One region of the Mycobacterium sp. AMU20-3851 genome, then DNA from elsewhere that is predicted to be linked to it. Evidence: predicted binding sites of a transcription regulator. Region 1 holds the regulator's gene; each other region holds the start of a gene.
What was found. The regulator LexA, encoded in region 1, represses DNA repair genes until DNA is damaged. The targets are predictions, from matches to a motif close to CGAACANNTGTTCG.

Region 1 (4,549 bases):
CTGCGGTAGCCCAGCGGCGCCCCACCGGGGCGCCGGGACTGCACGCGCCGACGGCGAACCACCACGTCGCGGGGCAGCGGCCACACCTCGGGCACCGTCTCCGTCTGCCGGGGACGCGCATCGAACTGCCGGGCGCTGGTACGAGCTTCGAGAATGGTCATCGGACTGCTGCCTCTCGGTAGGGTCGGGCTGGGTCTCGCTTGGCGGCTTTCGCCTCTGTGTTCGAACGATAGTCGATCATGTGTTCGATGGATAGAACACGTGATCGAACTGTTGCCAAACGATAGACCGGACCACCGACAAGTAGTCCGTGCGCGAATCAGCCGGGGCGGCCCGCCAGCAGCCCACTGGATGCGAACTTCAGGCCGCTGCGCAGTTCTTCCAGGCTGATCGGGTCGTCGCTCTCGATATACCGCAGGGTCGTGGCAACGGCCATGTTGAAGAACAGCCAGGCCAGGGCGCGCGGACTCAGCTCGTTGCGGTACTGGTCGCGGTAGTGGCCCATGTGCAGGGTCGTCATCGCCAGCAGCGTCGCATTCAGCCCGGAGACGTTGTCGAAGGTGCGCACATGGTCGGGCCGCTGCGCCAGGTAGCGGATGAGTTTCCGGTTGGCGAGGGTGAACTCGATGAGGATGTCGATGGACGCCTGCATGGCCTCCTCGGGCTCGTGCATGGTCACCGACCGCAGCATGTCCTCGATGGCGGGCGCCTGCTCGGCCGCGAGCCGCTCGATGGCCGCGTCGATGATCTCCTCCTTGTTGGAGAAGTACTGGTAGATGGACCCCTTGCTGATGCCGGCCTGCTCGGCGATCGCATTCGTGGTCAGTCGATCCGGCTCGGTCCGGCGCAGCAGAAGCGCGGCCGTGGACACAATTTTTGCGACCATTTCCCTAGACCGCTCTTGCTGCGGCCGCTTTCTGGGCCCTGAACTGTGTTTATCTGTGGCCATGGAGGCCCCCTTACGCGACTTGAATGCGACCTTTCGGTCATATTAGCGTCGGGTCCTCAGCACGAGGAGGTGCGCGCAGCCATGACTGCCACAACGGATCTGCCCATCCAGGGGAACCACGACGGCGACGAGCGCGAGCTCGTCCCGATGGACTCGCTGACCGCCGAGCACACCGGGCGGTGGACGTTTCTCATCGTCGACGGCGCGGCCTTCATGATGCAGGCCATGCATCCGGTCATCGCGGAGGTGACCGGCCGCTACTCGGCGGCCTTCCACGGCGACGCCGGCGGCCGGGCGATCCGCTCGATCGACTCCGTGCTGCGCTGGACCTACGGCGGCACCGAGGCGCTCGCCGAGGGGGACCGCGTCCGGGCCCTGCACAAACCGCTCACCATGACCAGCGCCGCCACAGGCAAGCAGATCAGCGCGCTCAACACCGAGGCCTACCAGTGGGTGATCGCGACCGGCTACATCGTCACCGCACAGGGCGGGAAGTTGCTGATCGGCCGGGACTTCACCGATGCCGAGAAGGACGAACTACTCCGGGACAACCGGCGGTTGGCCCGTCTGCTCCACGTCCCGATGCGGGGATACCCGCGGACCCGGGTGGAAATGGACGCCTACTTCGAGGCCATGATCGACAAGCTGGAGGCCACCCCACAGGCCCTGCAACTGATCGAGGAGATGGTGACCGGGCAGGTCGACCTGCCGGCCTCGGTACCGGCGCCGCTGCGCCCCGCGGTACGGACGGCGTTGCGGCCCGCTCTGCGGTTCAACTACCTGTCCATCGTCGGACTGCTCGATCCGCGACTGCGCGCCAAGCTGGGGGTCGGCTGGAGCCGGCAGGAGGAGCTGCAACTCCAGCTCATCTACGCCGCGATCCGGACGGCGTACCGGGTGCTGCCGGACCGGCTCACCTACTTCCCGCTGGCCTATCACGCGCGCAAGCACCACGAGTGCCTGCAGAAGATGACGCAGCGGCAGCAGAAGTCGTTTGCCTACCACCTGCCCGACACGCCTCGAACACATGTTTGATTATCTGTCCGGCGGCGACTACATTCGGCGCCATGAGCGAGAGCACCGAACACCCTGAGGCACGCTCCAGTCTGACCGAGCGTCAGCGCACCATCCTGGAGGTCATCCGCACCTCCGTGACCGAGCGCGGCTACCCGCCGAGCATCCGCGAGATCGGCGATGCCGTCGGTCTCACCTCCACCTCGTCGGTGGCCCACCAACTGCGCACCCTGGAGCGCAAGGGCTACCTGCGCAGAGACCCGAACCGCCCACGCGCCGTGGATGTCCGCGGCGCGGACGACAACGTGGCCCCGAACAATGTGACCCCGATCGTGGCAACCGAGGTCGCGGGTTCCGACGCGCTGCCCGAGCCCACCTTCGTCCCGGTCCTGGGCCGGATCGCCGCCGGCGGGCCGATCCTGGCCGAACAGGCCGTCGAAGAGGTCTTCCCACTCCCCCGCGAGCTGGTCGGCGAGGGTTCCCTGTTCCTGCTGAAGGTCGTCGGCGAGTCGATGATCGATGCCGCGATCTGCGACGGCGACTGGGTTGTCATCCGGCAGCAGAACGTCGCGGAGAACGGCGACATGGTCGCCGCCATGATCGACGGCGAGGCCACCGTCAAGACCTTCAAGCGCACCAAGGGTCAGGTGTGGCTGATGCCGCACAATCCGGCGTTCGACCCGATCGACGGTAACGACGCCCAGGTGCTCGGCAAGGTCGTCACCGTCATCCGCAAGGTCTGACGGGTTCGCCCGGGGAGGCTCAGTCGGCCCGGACGAACCCGTTCGTCCGGGCGAACTCCTCACTGGCGAACCAGATCTCGGCCTCGGTGTCCCGGTAGCCGGGGCTACCCGGAGCCCAGTACAGACCCGATTTGGTGTCCGCCTTGATCGGATAGCCCTCCGGCGCGCGGTACCGGTCACCGGTGGCCAGTCGCATCGACGTCCAGCCCGGATCCTCCGGTTCGTCGTCCGAGATGGCGGCGTGCCGGCCACTGGGGAAATCCGGTTCGTAACCGGACCGGACCGCCGTGGTGGGCGGGTCGAAAGTGGGCTCTTCGGACAGCGATTCGATCCGGGTCGGCGCGGTGTCCACCGCGTCGGGATCGGAATCGAAAATCAGATCGTCGGCCGGCGCCTGCAGTTCCTCGAGCTCGTCGCCCTCGTCGGAGTCGAAGTCGCCGCCGTCGAAGTCGCCGCCGTTGTCCTCATCGGTCTCGTAGTCGTCGAACCCGTCGTCGGTGGTCGGTTCTTCCGCGCCGGCCGAGATACTGCTGAAGGCAGGCACCTCGCCGGCCGGCGGTGCCGAGGCCCACAGGCTCTGGGTGGAGTCGTAATCCCGTTCGCCGTACTCGGGCTGAGTGTGCTCGGGCTGCTTGTACTCGGGGTCGTAACCGTGGTCGTTGTAGCCCTGGTTGTCGTAGCCCTGGTCCTCGTAACCGTGGTCGTATCCGTCGTCGGCGTAGCCCGCTCCGAAATCGTCGTCGGCATGGGACCGCCGGTTACGCAGGACCGCGACCGCGACGAGGCCGATCACGCCGATCAGCGGGATCAGGCCGAGCAGCCACCACCAGCGCCACGTGTACCACTTGTCGCCGCTGTCGGTGTCCGCAGCGGCCTCCGAGCCGGGGGCCGGGGCGGCCGGAGCGTCGGCACCCGGCACCTCCAGACCGGCGAGTTGGGATTGCAGGCCGGCCGGTTCGGTGCTGAACTTGCCGGTCGACTTGTCCCACGAGACGGACCCGCCGTTGAACTGCTGACTGATGACGCTGCCGTTCTCGGTCTGATCCCCCTTGGGGGCGCCGAGCTCACCGGTCGCGCCGCCGAGCTTCTGCCACGCGGCGTTCATCGCGCCGCGCACGATCACCGCACCGAAGTCCGGCGTCCAGAAGATCACCGGGTTGTCCTCGGCGGCGAACGGGACCACGCGGCTCTGCGGCGCCAGGCCGCCGTCGGCCTCGCTGGCGGTCGGGAATCCGAGATCCCCGGTGGGCCCGCCGACGCTCTCGTACTTGGCCAGCACCTGACCGGTCACCACATTCGCGCCGGTTTCGGGGCTGTAGAAGATCTTGCCGCCCGCGAAGTTCTGGCCGACGCCGTCCGCGCCGATCGCGTACTGGGCGCCCTCTTCGGCGCCCAACGGCCCCAGTGCCCCACCGGCGGCGCGGCGCGCGGCGTTGATCGCCGAGGTGGCATCGGAGGGAACGTCGACCGCGCCGAGCTGATCGGCGAGCTCCGGCGGCACCGTGGTGAAGGCGCGGGTCTTGCGGTTCCAGGAGATCTCGCCGCCGGTGAACTTCTGGGCAAGCACGTCGCCGTTGGTCGACTCGTCCTCGCTGGGCACGCCGAGCACCCCGGCCGATCCGCCGAGCGCATCCCAGGCCGAGTTGATGGCCCCGCGCACCACCCGGGCGCCGGTGTCCGGCGTCCAGAAGATCACCGGGTTGTCCGGCGCGCTGAACGTGGAGTTGCGGCTGTTGGCCGCGCGGCCGGGACCCTCGTCGATGGTCGGGAAGCCCAGATCGCTGTCGGCGGGACCGCCGAGCGACTCGTACTTCTCCAGGATGGCGCCGGTGACGATGTGCGC
Region 2 (4,549 bases), 190 kb from region 1:
GCTCCCTTGGGGTGATACCCGGTGACCGAGACCAGATCGGTGCGGGCCCGCTCGTTGGCCTGGGTCTTGGAGCCGTTGATCAGCATGGGGTAATCCCCCATCGAGCCGATGTCGATCTTCTCGGCGACCATCTGCGCGGTGATCGGTGCGCCGGTGTCGTAGTCCTGCCAGGTCACCTTGTACTCGGTGCCGTTCTCGGCCCCGATGTCGGCCAATCGCTGCTCCAGGAATCCCTTGGCGCGCAGCAATGTTCCGGCGGTGACGGTATTGATGGTCTTGGACTGATACCCGACGACGACGTCGACGACGTCACCGGATCCACCGGCGGCGTCCAGGGAGCAGGCGGTGACGGACGCGGTCAGGGCAGCGAGCAGCGCAACAAGTGGTTTCTTCACGGCAGGAGTCCTTCGAGAGGGTCAGCGGATCAGGTAGGGCATATTGACGGTGACGGCTCCGGTGGGACACCGGGCGGCGCAGGGGCCGCAGTACCAACACTCGTCGACATGCATGAACGCTTTGCCGTTCTCCGGGTTGATGGCCAACGAATCCAGCGGGCAGATCTCCACGCACAATGTGCAGCCTTCGATACACAGCGACTCGTCGATGGTCACCGGGACGTCAACGCGGTTGTTCACCAGTGCCATATCAGCTCCTGAATAGGTCAGTTTCGGGATAGATTGCCGCGCATGGTGATTCGATCACCACGCATGCGGATGTACTCCAGGTCGACGGGACGCCCGTCGCCGAGGCTGGTCAGCCGCTCCAGCATCAGCAAGGCGGCACCGTCGGGTACCTGCAGAGTGTCGGCGGAGTGCGGATCGGCCGCGATCGCCTCGAGTGCGATGGCCGCCGAGCCCAGCCGCTGACCGCTGACCTGCTCGATGAGGGTGAACACGTCGTTGGTTTCCAGCGGGTGGGCGATCACCTGCTCACCGATGTCGGGTGCCAGGTAAGTCAGGTCCAGCGACAGCGGCAGGTCACCGAGATAGCGCAACCGCTCGATGTAGACCACCTGCGTGCCCGAACCGAGTTCGAGCTTGCGCGCCACCGCGGGTGGTGCCGCCATCCGCAGAACCGCCCGGACCTCGTTGCGGACCTCGCCGTAGTCCTTGAAGGTCTCCTTGAGTCCGACCAGGGCGTCCAGCCCGTGGTCGTACTTGCGCACCGCGACGTGCGTGCCCACCCGGGTACCGCGGTCGATCAGCCCCTCAGCCTTGAGGACGGCAAGTGCTTCCCGGATGGTGTTCCGGGAGACCGAGAACTCCTCGATCAGATCGGCCTCGCTGGGGAGTCCGTCCGGATAGCCGCCGGCATGGATCTGATGCCGCAGCAGATCGGCGACCTGACGGGCCTGGTCCGCGCGTGGTCTGCGCAACGGGGTCGGCTCGGTTCCAGGCACCCGATCACCGTAAAACCGGTTCGGGACCACGCCGGGCGACTCTTTCACGGGACTGTCGGCAGTCGCGGGATTACGCCGCCGCTGCGGCCGAGGGACCAGCCAAAAGGCCGGGGCTTTATGGTATTGCGCCACCAGTCCGGCGCATACCGGCATTTCAATCGTGGTGAATCAAAAGTTCCCAGCACCCGCGTTGCGGTCCGGGCCGAGGAGTTCTTCGGGGTGGAAGTGGTGGTTGAGGGTGTCTTGGCCGGTGTCCATGAGTGGGGGTGGGTACCAGTGGGTGCGGCCGGTGTCGGGGTCGATGCGGGTGGTCCAGCCCATTTCGGCGAGCCGGTTGTCCGGTCCGCAGCCCAACGCGAGGGTGGGGGCGTCGGTGAGCCCGCCGTTGTTCCAGCTGGGCTGGGCGTGGTGGGCCTGGCAACGGCAGGCGGCTTGGGTGCAGCCGGGGCGGGTGCAGCCGCGGTCGCGGTTGTAGAGCAGTAGGCGTTGGGCCTTGCTGGCCAGGCGTCGGGTGCGACCGAGGTAGAGGGGTTCGGCGGTGTGTTGTCGGTAGACCACCAGGTAGTGATACGCCTGTTCGGCGAGGCGGATGAGGTCGGGCATGGGCATGAGGGTGCCGGTGCCGGTGACCGCGATCCCGGCCCCGGCCTCCAACTCCGCCAGGGTGGTGGAGACGACCACGGTGACCGGGATGCCGTTGTGTTGGCCGAGGTTTTTGGCCATCAGGGCATCGCGCAGGATCGCTTTGAGGGCGTCGTGGTGGCGCTGGGCGCGGGTGCGGGTATCGCCGGTGGCCAGATCGGCCAGGGCACCGAAATCGGCGGGGCGCGGGTCTTCGCCGCCCTGGGCATCCGCGGAACCTTTTTCGCCGTCCTGTTCTGCTTCGTCGTCGAGCGGGTTGGGGTCCGGGTTGAGCTTGGGCTCGCGATCGTCGGGGTTGTTGACTCCGGGCCGGCCCCACACCTCCAGCGCGGTGCCCAGATAGGCCGCCAACTCCGCATCGACCCAGCCGGTGATGCGGACCAGCCCGTCGGCGTCCTGCGCGCCCAGGGTCATCCCGCGCCGGTGCCGGGCCATATCCGGGCCGTCACCGTCCTGGTTGAGTTTGTACAGCACCCGGGTGGCGGCCTCTTTCAACGTTTCCGGGCTGGTGGTCTTGCCCGCGGCGACCAGGCTGGCCTCCAACTGCGCCAGCTCGCTACCACTCATCCGCCCCGAGGCGGACTTCAAGGTCGCGCGCACGACCGCGATGTGCTCGCCGGCGATGCTGCCCTCGGCCAGCGCGGTCGCGCATGCCGGCAGCACCGGGGCGAGCACGTCGCCGTTCATGGCGTGCCGCGGCCCGAGCACCTCGGCGTCGCGCACGCGGCGGGCAGCCTCGGTGCGGCTGATCCGCATCCGGGTGGCCAGCACATCGATCCAGGATTTCCCGCCGATCTCATGCGGGGTGGCCCGGTCCATCAGCGCGGCCTGGATGCGGTAGTCGATCACCGCCTCGGCGCGGGCCCGCAGCTCACGCTCGGACTGGATGGCCAACAACTCCGCGGTGTCGAACACCGTGAAGTCCGCGTCCAACAAAGCCTTGACCGACGCGGCACGGTCGGACAGTGCGTGCTGCACCGTCTCCCGACTCCCCACCACATCCATCTTCATGACCAGAACATACGTTCGACCACCGACAGAAAACGGCAGAATGTGACACCAGAGACAAAAGGGGCCAAAGAAACTTCTGAGACAAAGAAGTCGCGCGAATGTCGCTGCGAGGTGGGCACTTTCATACCGATCCGGCGAGCGCCGGCCCCGGGTCACCCTTCCTGCGGCCTACACACCCCCGCGAAGTCCTTGCCCTCCCGCTGCGCCACCCCATCGGGATCGAGCCAACCGACACCGTAGAAGTAGAAGGTGTCGGCCGGATGACTGTCCGATCCGTCGACGATGTCCGCTACGACTGAGGTTCCGGGGTATCCCCCAGGCGTGGACTCCACGTTGAGAAACAGATATTCCTCTGCACGCCAATCGAAGTCAGGTGGCGGTGCCTCCGTTACCGTCAGACCCGGATACGGACCGCCGACGGTGAACCGGTCCATCGTCGCCGTACCGGACGCATCGGTCAGAACAAGTTTCGGGCCGAGCCCGAACCCGACCTCTACCCTGCGCACATCGCGACAACCCGGCGGCATCCAGATCTCCAGCTTGCCGTCGGTGACGCGCGCACCGAACGACGGCAACATCGGAGGTGCGAACTGTGCATCGGTCGACGTCGGATCGGTCCGGCACCCGGCAGATCCGGCCGCCACCAACAGCATTGCCAGGACTGCAGCACACGACCTCACGAATAACCCCCATCCGATGAGCCGGCAGCACTTTCCAGCGGATTCACCCCGGTCTGCCGTTCGATGATCGCACCGAGCCCGTAATCCCGTGCCATCGTTCCCAACCCCTTCTCCGCCCACTGTGCGGAATGGCGCTCCTCGTGATGCAACAAGCGATCGAGGTCCAGCCTGCCCATGAAGGTGGAACCGTCGGCGCGCTGGCCCCAACTGGACCCCGATTCGATGATCTTCGTCAACTGACGGGCCGGATCGTCTGTGCCGTCGATGTTGACCACGAACAGATCGCCATACGTCGTCCCACCCTGGACCCCGATCGTGTCCATCACAGGCCCTCCCAGCCCCATCAGCATGCCGTTGGGAGTCGTCGCCAGCGAACCCCCGCCACCCTTGTCGAAAATCTGGTCGTAGCTCCAGGAGTTCGCGTTCTGCCGGTCGATGATGCGCTGCACCTCGGAGGCCGAGTACGGCGTTTCCGCGAAATCGTTGGCAACGTCGTCGGCGGTGCCCCGCACCCCGTCGGCGCCGGCCTCGGCGGCGGCGTAGTCGGTGCCGGCGTTGAGGATGTAGGTCATCACGACGGCCTTCTTCGCATCTTCCTTGCTGGTGCCGGGCGGCAGGATGAAGAACGACTTGCCATCCTTGTCCTTGACCTCCTGCAGCCCGTTGAGCACGTCGAACGACTGCCCGGTGATGTTGTGCACGCGGGCGATCTCGACGATGGTCTGCGGATCCACCCCGTGCTCGGACGCATTCTCCAGCCACTGGGCGTATTTGCTGCCCGGCACCACCGGCCCGGTGAGCAGCCCGGCATCGCGCA
Region 3 (4,549 bases), 160 kb from region 1:
CGCTGTGGAGTTGTCAAGGTGCCTGTGGCTGGGTTATGCGGCGGTGGGTAGGTCGGTCATGGTGCGTCGGGCGTGCGAACGCAGCCGCGCCGGTTCAGGTCCGGCCGGGTCGTGGGGTGCGATGAACCAGGGGTGGTGGTCGGGGCCGAGGTAGACCTGCCAGCCGCCGTGGTGGATGGCGGTGTGGTGGCTGCGGCAGAGCAGCACCCCGTTGTCCATACAGGTGCTGCCTCCGCTGTTCCAGGGTTGGATGTGGTGGGCGTCGCACCAGGACACGGGCCTTCCGCAGCCGGGGAATGCGCAGCCACGGTCACGTACCGCCAAGCCTTTTCGGATGATAGGGGTGAACAACCGTTCGGAGCGCCCGACGTCTAGCGGCGCACCGGCGTCGTCGACGGTTACCGCGGTGAGGGTGCTGTCACAGCAGATCAGATCGGCGGTGAGCGCGCTGACCGGCCCGGTGAAACCGAGGCTGTCGACACCGGCGGGCCGGATCAGGGTGACGTGCGGCAGCACACCCCCCGACATCGGGCGCTGCTGGCCGGACAGATAGGTGCGCAGCACCTGACCCAACGCATCGGCGCGGCGCCGCCGGGTGGGCCGCGGGTCCGGCGATCCGTCCGGCAGCGGAACCGGCCGGCACAACGGATCCAGCGCCGCGAACAGTTCCTCCCCGGTGAGCGCATCCAGATCCAGAGTCGCCGCGACGCGTCCTTCGTCGGTCTGGATCAGCGTCATCTCGTTGAGGTCAGTGTTCTCGGCGATCGGCACCGCGCCTGCGTCGCCCGGCACCGTCGAAGCACGCTCGATGGCGATCTCGCGGGCCTTCTTGCTCACCTGCGCCGGGGTGGTCTGAATCATCAGCTTCGTCACGACCCTGGCCCGGTCCTCCTCCGACAGAGGGGTCCGGTTGTGGATGTGGGTGATCCCGCGCCCGACCGCGTCGGCGAACTCGATACCCACTCCGCCGAGGCGCTGCTGGCCGGTCAGGGCGGGCAGGGCGGGTGCTGCACGGCCCACCCGTACCGCCCGCTGCGCCGCGCCGGGGGCCACTCCGAGACTGGTGAGCAGATCGGCTCCGGTACGTAGGTGCCGGCGCGCCGGGACCCCGAGCCGTTCGGCGGCCGTAACCGCTTGGGCGATCACATGGTCGAGCAGGTTGCGGGCGGTGACTGCGGCCACCAGCACCGCCAGCAGCGAGGGCTCATCGACCAACCGGGGACAGTCCAGCAGATGAAACAACGTGCGCTCGGCATCGTCCTCCGGGACAGCGGTGACGGCGAGATCATCGATCAACGTATCGACGAACGTGTCCAGATGAATGGCGTCCATGACGGATACCGACTTTCACAGAAGGTGCCCAAAGGCACGATCAGGCAACACGGTCCGCACAGTCCCGCAGGACCATCGAACCCCTCGGCGACCGGAGTCGCAGTCTGAAGCTCACCGTGGAGCACTGGGAGCAACATCGCATTCGAACTTGTGTTCGACACTACACCCGAAAGCCCAGGCGCGCAAGTGATGTATCAGGACATCGGTGACGGCCGATCAGCCCAGCACGTGATCCTCGTCCGCGAGAGCACGGGTGCGCTTCCAGTACTCGACCGACCCGAACGGGCTGAGCACGTACACGCCACCGTCGGGTGACTTGTACCAGGAGTGCTCGATGGACGGGTGCCCCCACATCAGGGTGGCGACCTCGTCCTGCAGTTCCCGGTTGTAGCGCGCATAGGCTTCGGCGGTGGGTTCGATGCTGCGCCCGCCCCGCTCGATCACGGTCCGCAGCGCCGCGCCGATGTAGCGCATCTGGCATTCCAACATGAAGATGACACTGCCGGCGTGAGCCAGTGCGGTGCCCGGACCCGCCATCATGAAGAAGTTCGGGAAGCCGGGCACCGAGATGCCGTTGAAGGCTTCGGGTTTACCGTCCCACACCTGCGAGATCGGAACACCCTCCCGCCCGATCACCTCCATCGGGCACAGCACCTCGGAGGCCCGGAATCCGGTGGCCAGCACGATGATGTCGACCTCGAACTGATCGGTGGCCGTGCGGATGGACTTCTCGTCGATACCGATGATCGGGTCGTTGCAGAACGTCACGTGCTCCCGGCGCAGACACCGCAGCCAGCTTCCGTTGTCCTGCAGCATGCGTTTGGCCATCGGCGGGTACTGCGGGGTGACCTTTTCGGCGAGGTCCGGGATGTCGCCGACCTGATCGTTGATCCAGTTGGCGAAGATCTCGCGCCGCGCGGCGCTGGCCTCGTTCGCGGTCCGCGGGAAGTCGTGCCAATCCGGGTCAGCGCGAACAAGTTCCAGCATCTTGTCACTGGACTGCCACATCAGCATGAAGCGGTACCAGCGGGAGTAGCCGGGCAGGTGCCGCATCGCCCAGCGTTCGCCGTCGGTCACGCCGGCGTGGTAGCGCGGGTTGGGCGCCATCCACTGGGGCGTGCGCTGGAAGACCACCAACTCGTCGACGTCGTCGACGATGGCGGGACCGATCTGGAAGCCGCTGGCCCCCGCACCGATAAGGGCCACCCGCTTACCGCGCAGATCCACCTCGTGGTCCCATCGCGCCGAGTGGAACGCCGGTCCCTGAAACCGTTGCAGCCCGGGCAACTCCGGGATCATGGGCCGGTTCAGGAAGCCGACACCGGAGATGACGGCCGTGGCGGTCCGGTCTTCGGTGCTTCCATCGGCGCCGCGCAGCGTCACCGACCAATGCCCCGACTCGTCGTCCCACCGGGCGCGCACCACCTCGCGGCCCCAGCTCACGTGCGTGCCGATGTCGTGGCGGATCATGACCGACCGGAAGTAGTCGTGGAGTTCGGGCTGACGCGTGTAGTACGCGGTGAAATCGCCGACGTGCTCGAAGGAGTACGAGTAGAAGTGACTGGCCACGTCGACCCGGCAGCCCGGGTAGCTGTTCTCGAACCAGGTGCCGCCGACATCGGGGTTCTTCTCGACGACCTCGAACGGAATGCCGGCCTCCTTCAGCCGGATCGCCGCGAGCAGGCCCGACGCACCCAGACCGATGATGAGCACCGAGAATCCCGGCGGCGGGCTCAGCCCATCCGGTCCGGCGATGGCACGGGGGTTGCCGCCGCCGAGGTCCATCTCTTCCAGGTACAGCGCGGCGTTGTCGTCGGGCACCGGTTCGCAGGCTATCCAGTCCATGAGTTCCCGGATCAGATCGGTACTCAGCGACGGTGTTTCCGGGCAGCCCGCGTCACGCCAGGCGCAGATCTCGCGATGCGCGCGGCGACGCAGCAGCGCCTTGCCGTCCTCGTCGATCAGGCCCTGAAACTCGTTCTGCACGAACTGGACCGGGCGGACCGGACCGCGGATGACGGACGGATCACCGGTGATCTGGACAACCGAGGCGATCAGGGCAGGCACCGACAGTTGCTCGAGTGCCGCGGCGATGGTGTCGTCATCGACGTCGACGATGGAGTGCGTGGCGAGGTGACGCGCGGGCATGGGAACCTCCGTATCGACACGGCCAAGTGTCACTTATGACACTCATGAGTGTCAACAGGCGCGGCCCAGGCTAAACTCCGACGGTGCCCAAGACCGCCACAGTGGCCGAAGCCAAGCGCCAGGCCACGGTCGACCACATCCTCACCCTGGCCCGGCGATCGGTGCTGCAGAACGGCCTGGATGTCACGATGGATCAGCTCGCCGAGGTCACCGGGGTAAGTCGACGGACGCTGTTCCGACTCTTCGAATCCCGCGAGAAACTGCTCGGGGCTGCATTCGAGGCCGGCATGAGCGGCTACCTGCGGGGCCTGCCCGCCTACCAGGCCGGCGATCCCGCCGACTGGCTGCGCGACACCTGCGACACCGCCCACCGGATGAACTCCACCATCGGTCCGGGATTCTTCGAGCTGGCATCGCGCCGGAACCTGCCCGCCGACCTGGCTGCCGCAGAGCGGCGGCGCCGCAACGACTTCCGGGGCGCCATGGCCGACATCGCCGCCACCCTGTGGCGCTCCGCCGGCGGCAGGGACGCTGCTCCCGACACCCTGGTCACCACCGTGACGGCGCATCTGAGCCCGCACTTCACCGCAGCCCTGATCGTCGACGCCGACCATGACTGGCAGGCCGCCGCCGATCTCGCCTACCGCGCGATCAGCGCGGCGCTGGCCGCCGAACTGAGCGGCTGAGCCGTCACTGCACGTGCGCGGGCAGCCGCTTGATGCCGTGTACGAAGCTGCTGTACAACAGATCCGGCTCGCCGAGCTCGATGGTCTTGAGCCGGGTCAGCAACTCACGGAAGATGTTGCGCAGTTCGCTCTTGGCCAGCTGGTTGCCCAGGCAGAAATGTGGCCCGCCCCCACCGAAACCCACCTGCGGGTTCGGTGAACGGCTCAGGTCGAACCGCTGCGGGTCGGCGAACACGCTCTCGTCCCGGTTGGCCGAACAATAGAACAGGCCGACCTTGTCCCCGGCGCTGATCTGCTGACCGGCAACCTCGACGTCCTGGGTGGCGAACCGGGCGAACTGCAGCACCGGGGTGGACCAGCGCACGAACTCCTCGGTGGCCATC

Region 2: the regulator LexA is predicted to act here: its motif matches at 3,057-3,070, upstream of V4U86_RS15200 (HNH endonuclease signature motif containing protein).
Region 3: the regulator LexA is predicted to act here: its motif matches at 1,476-1,489, upstream of V4U86_RS17065 (HNH endonuclease signature motif containing protein).

What each region holds. Positions count from the first base shown of each region.
Region 1 covers NZ_CP146371.1:3,385,765-3,390,313, forward strand. Annotated here, with positions in the region: gene V4U86_RS16210 (LysM peptidoglycan-binding domain-containing protein) at 1-161, opposite strand, end outside; gene V4U86_RS16215 (TetR/AcrR family transcriptional regulator) at 320-886, opposite strand; gene V4U86_RS16220 (oxygenase MpaB family protein) at 1,031-1,984, shown strand; gene lexA (transcriptional repressor LexA) at 2,017-2,706, shown strand; gene V4U86_RS16230 (LGFP repeat-containing protein) at 2,726-4,549, opposite strand, start outside.
Region 2 covers NZ_CP146371.1:3,195,015-3,199,563, forward strand. Annotated here, with positions in the region: gene V4U86_RS15185 (ABC transporter substrate-binding protein) at 1-395, opposite strand, end outside; gene V4U86_RS15190 (4Fe-4S dicluster domain-containing protein) at 417-644, opposite strand; gene V4U86_RS15195 (GntR family transcriptional regulator) at 662-1,399, opposite strand; gene V4U86_RS15200 (HNH endonuclease signature motif containing protein) at 1,568-3,052, opposite strand; gene V4U86_RS15205 (hypothetical protein) at 3,205-3,705, opposite strand; gene V4U86_RS15210 (ESX-1 secretion-associated protein) at 3,729-4,549, opposite strand, start outside.
Region 3 covers NZ_CP146371.1:3,546,960-3,551,508, forward strand. Annotated here, with positions in the region: gene V4U86_RS17065 (HNH endonuclease signature motif containing protein) at 34-1,332, opposite strand; gene V4U86_RS17070 (flavin-containing monooxygenase) at 1,549-3,480, opposite strand; gene V4U86_RS17075 (TetR/AcrR family transcriptional regulator) at 3,564-4,166, shown strand; gene V4U86_RS17080 (cytochrome P450) at 4,171-4,549, opposite strand, start outside.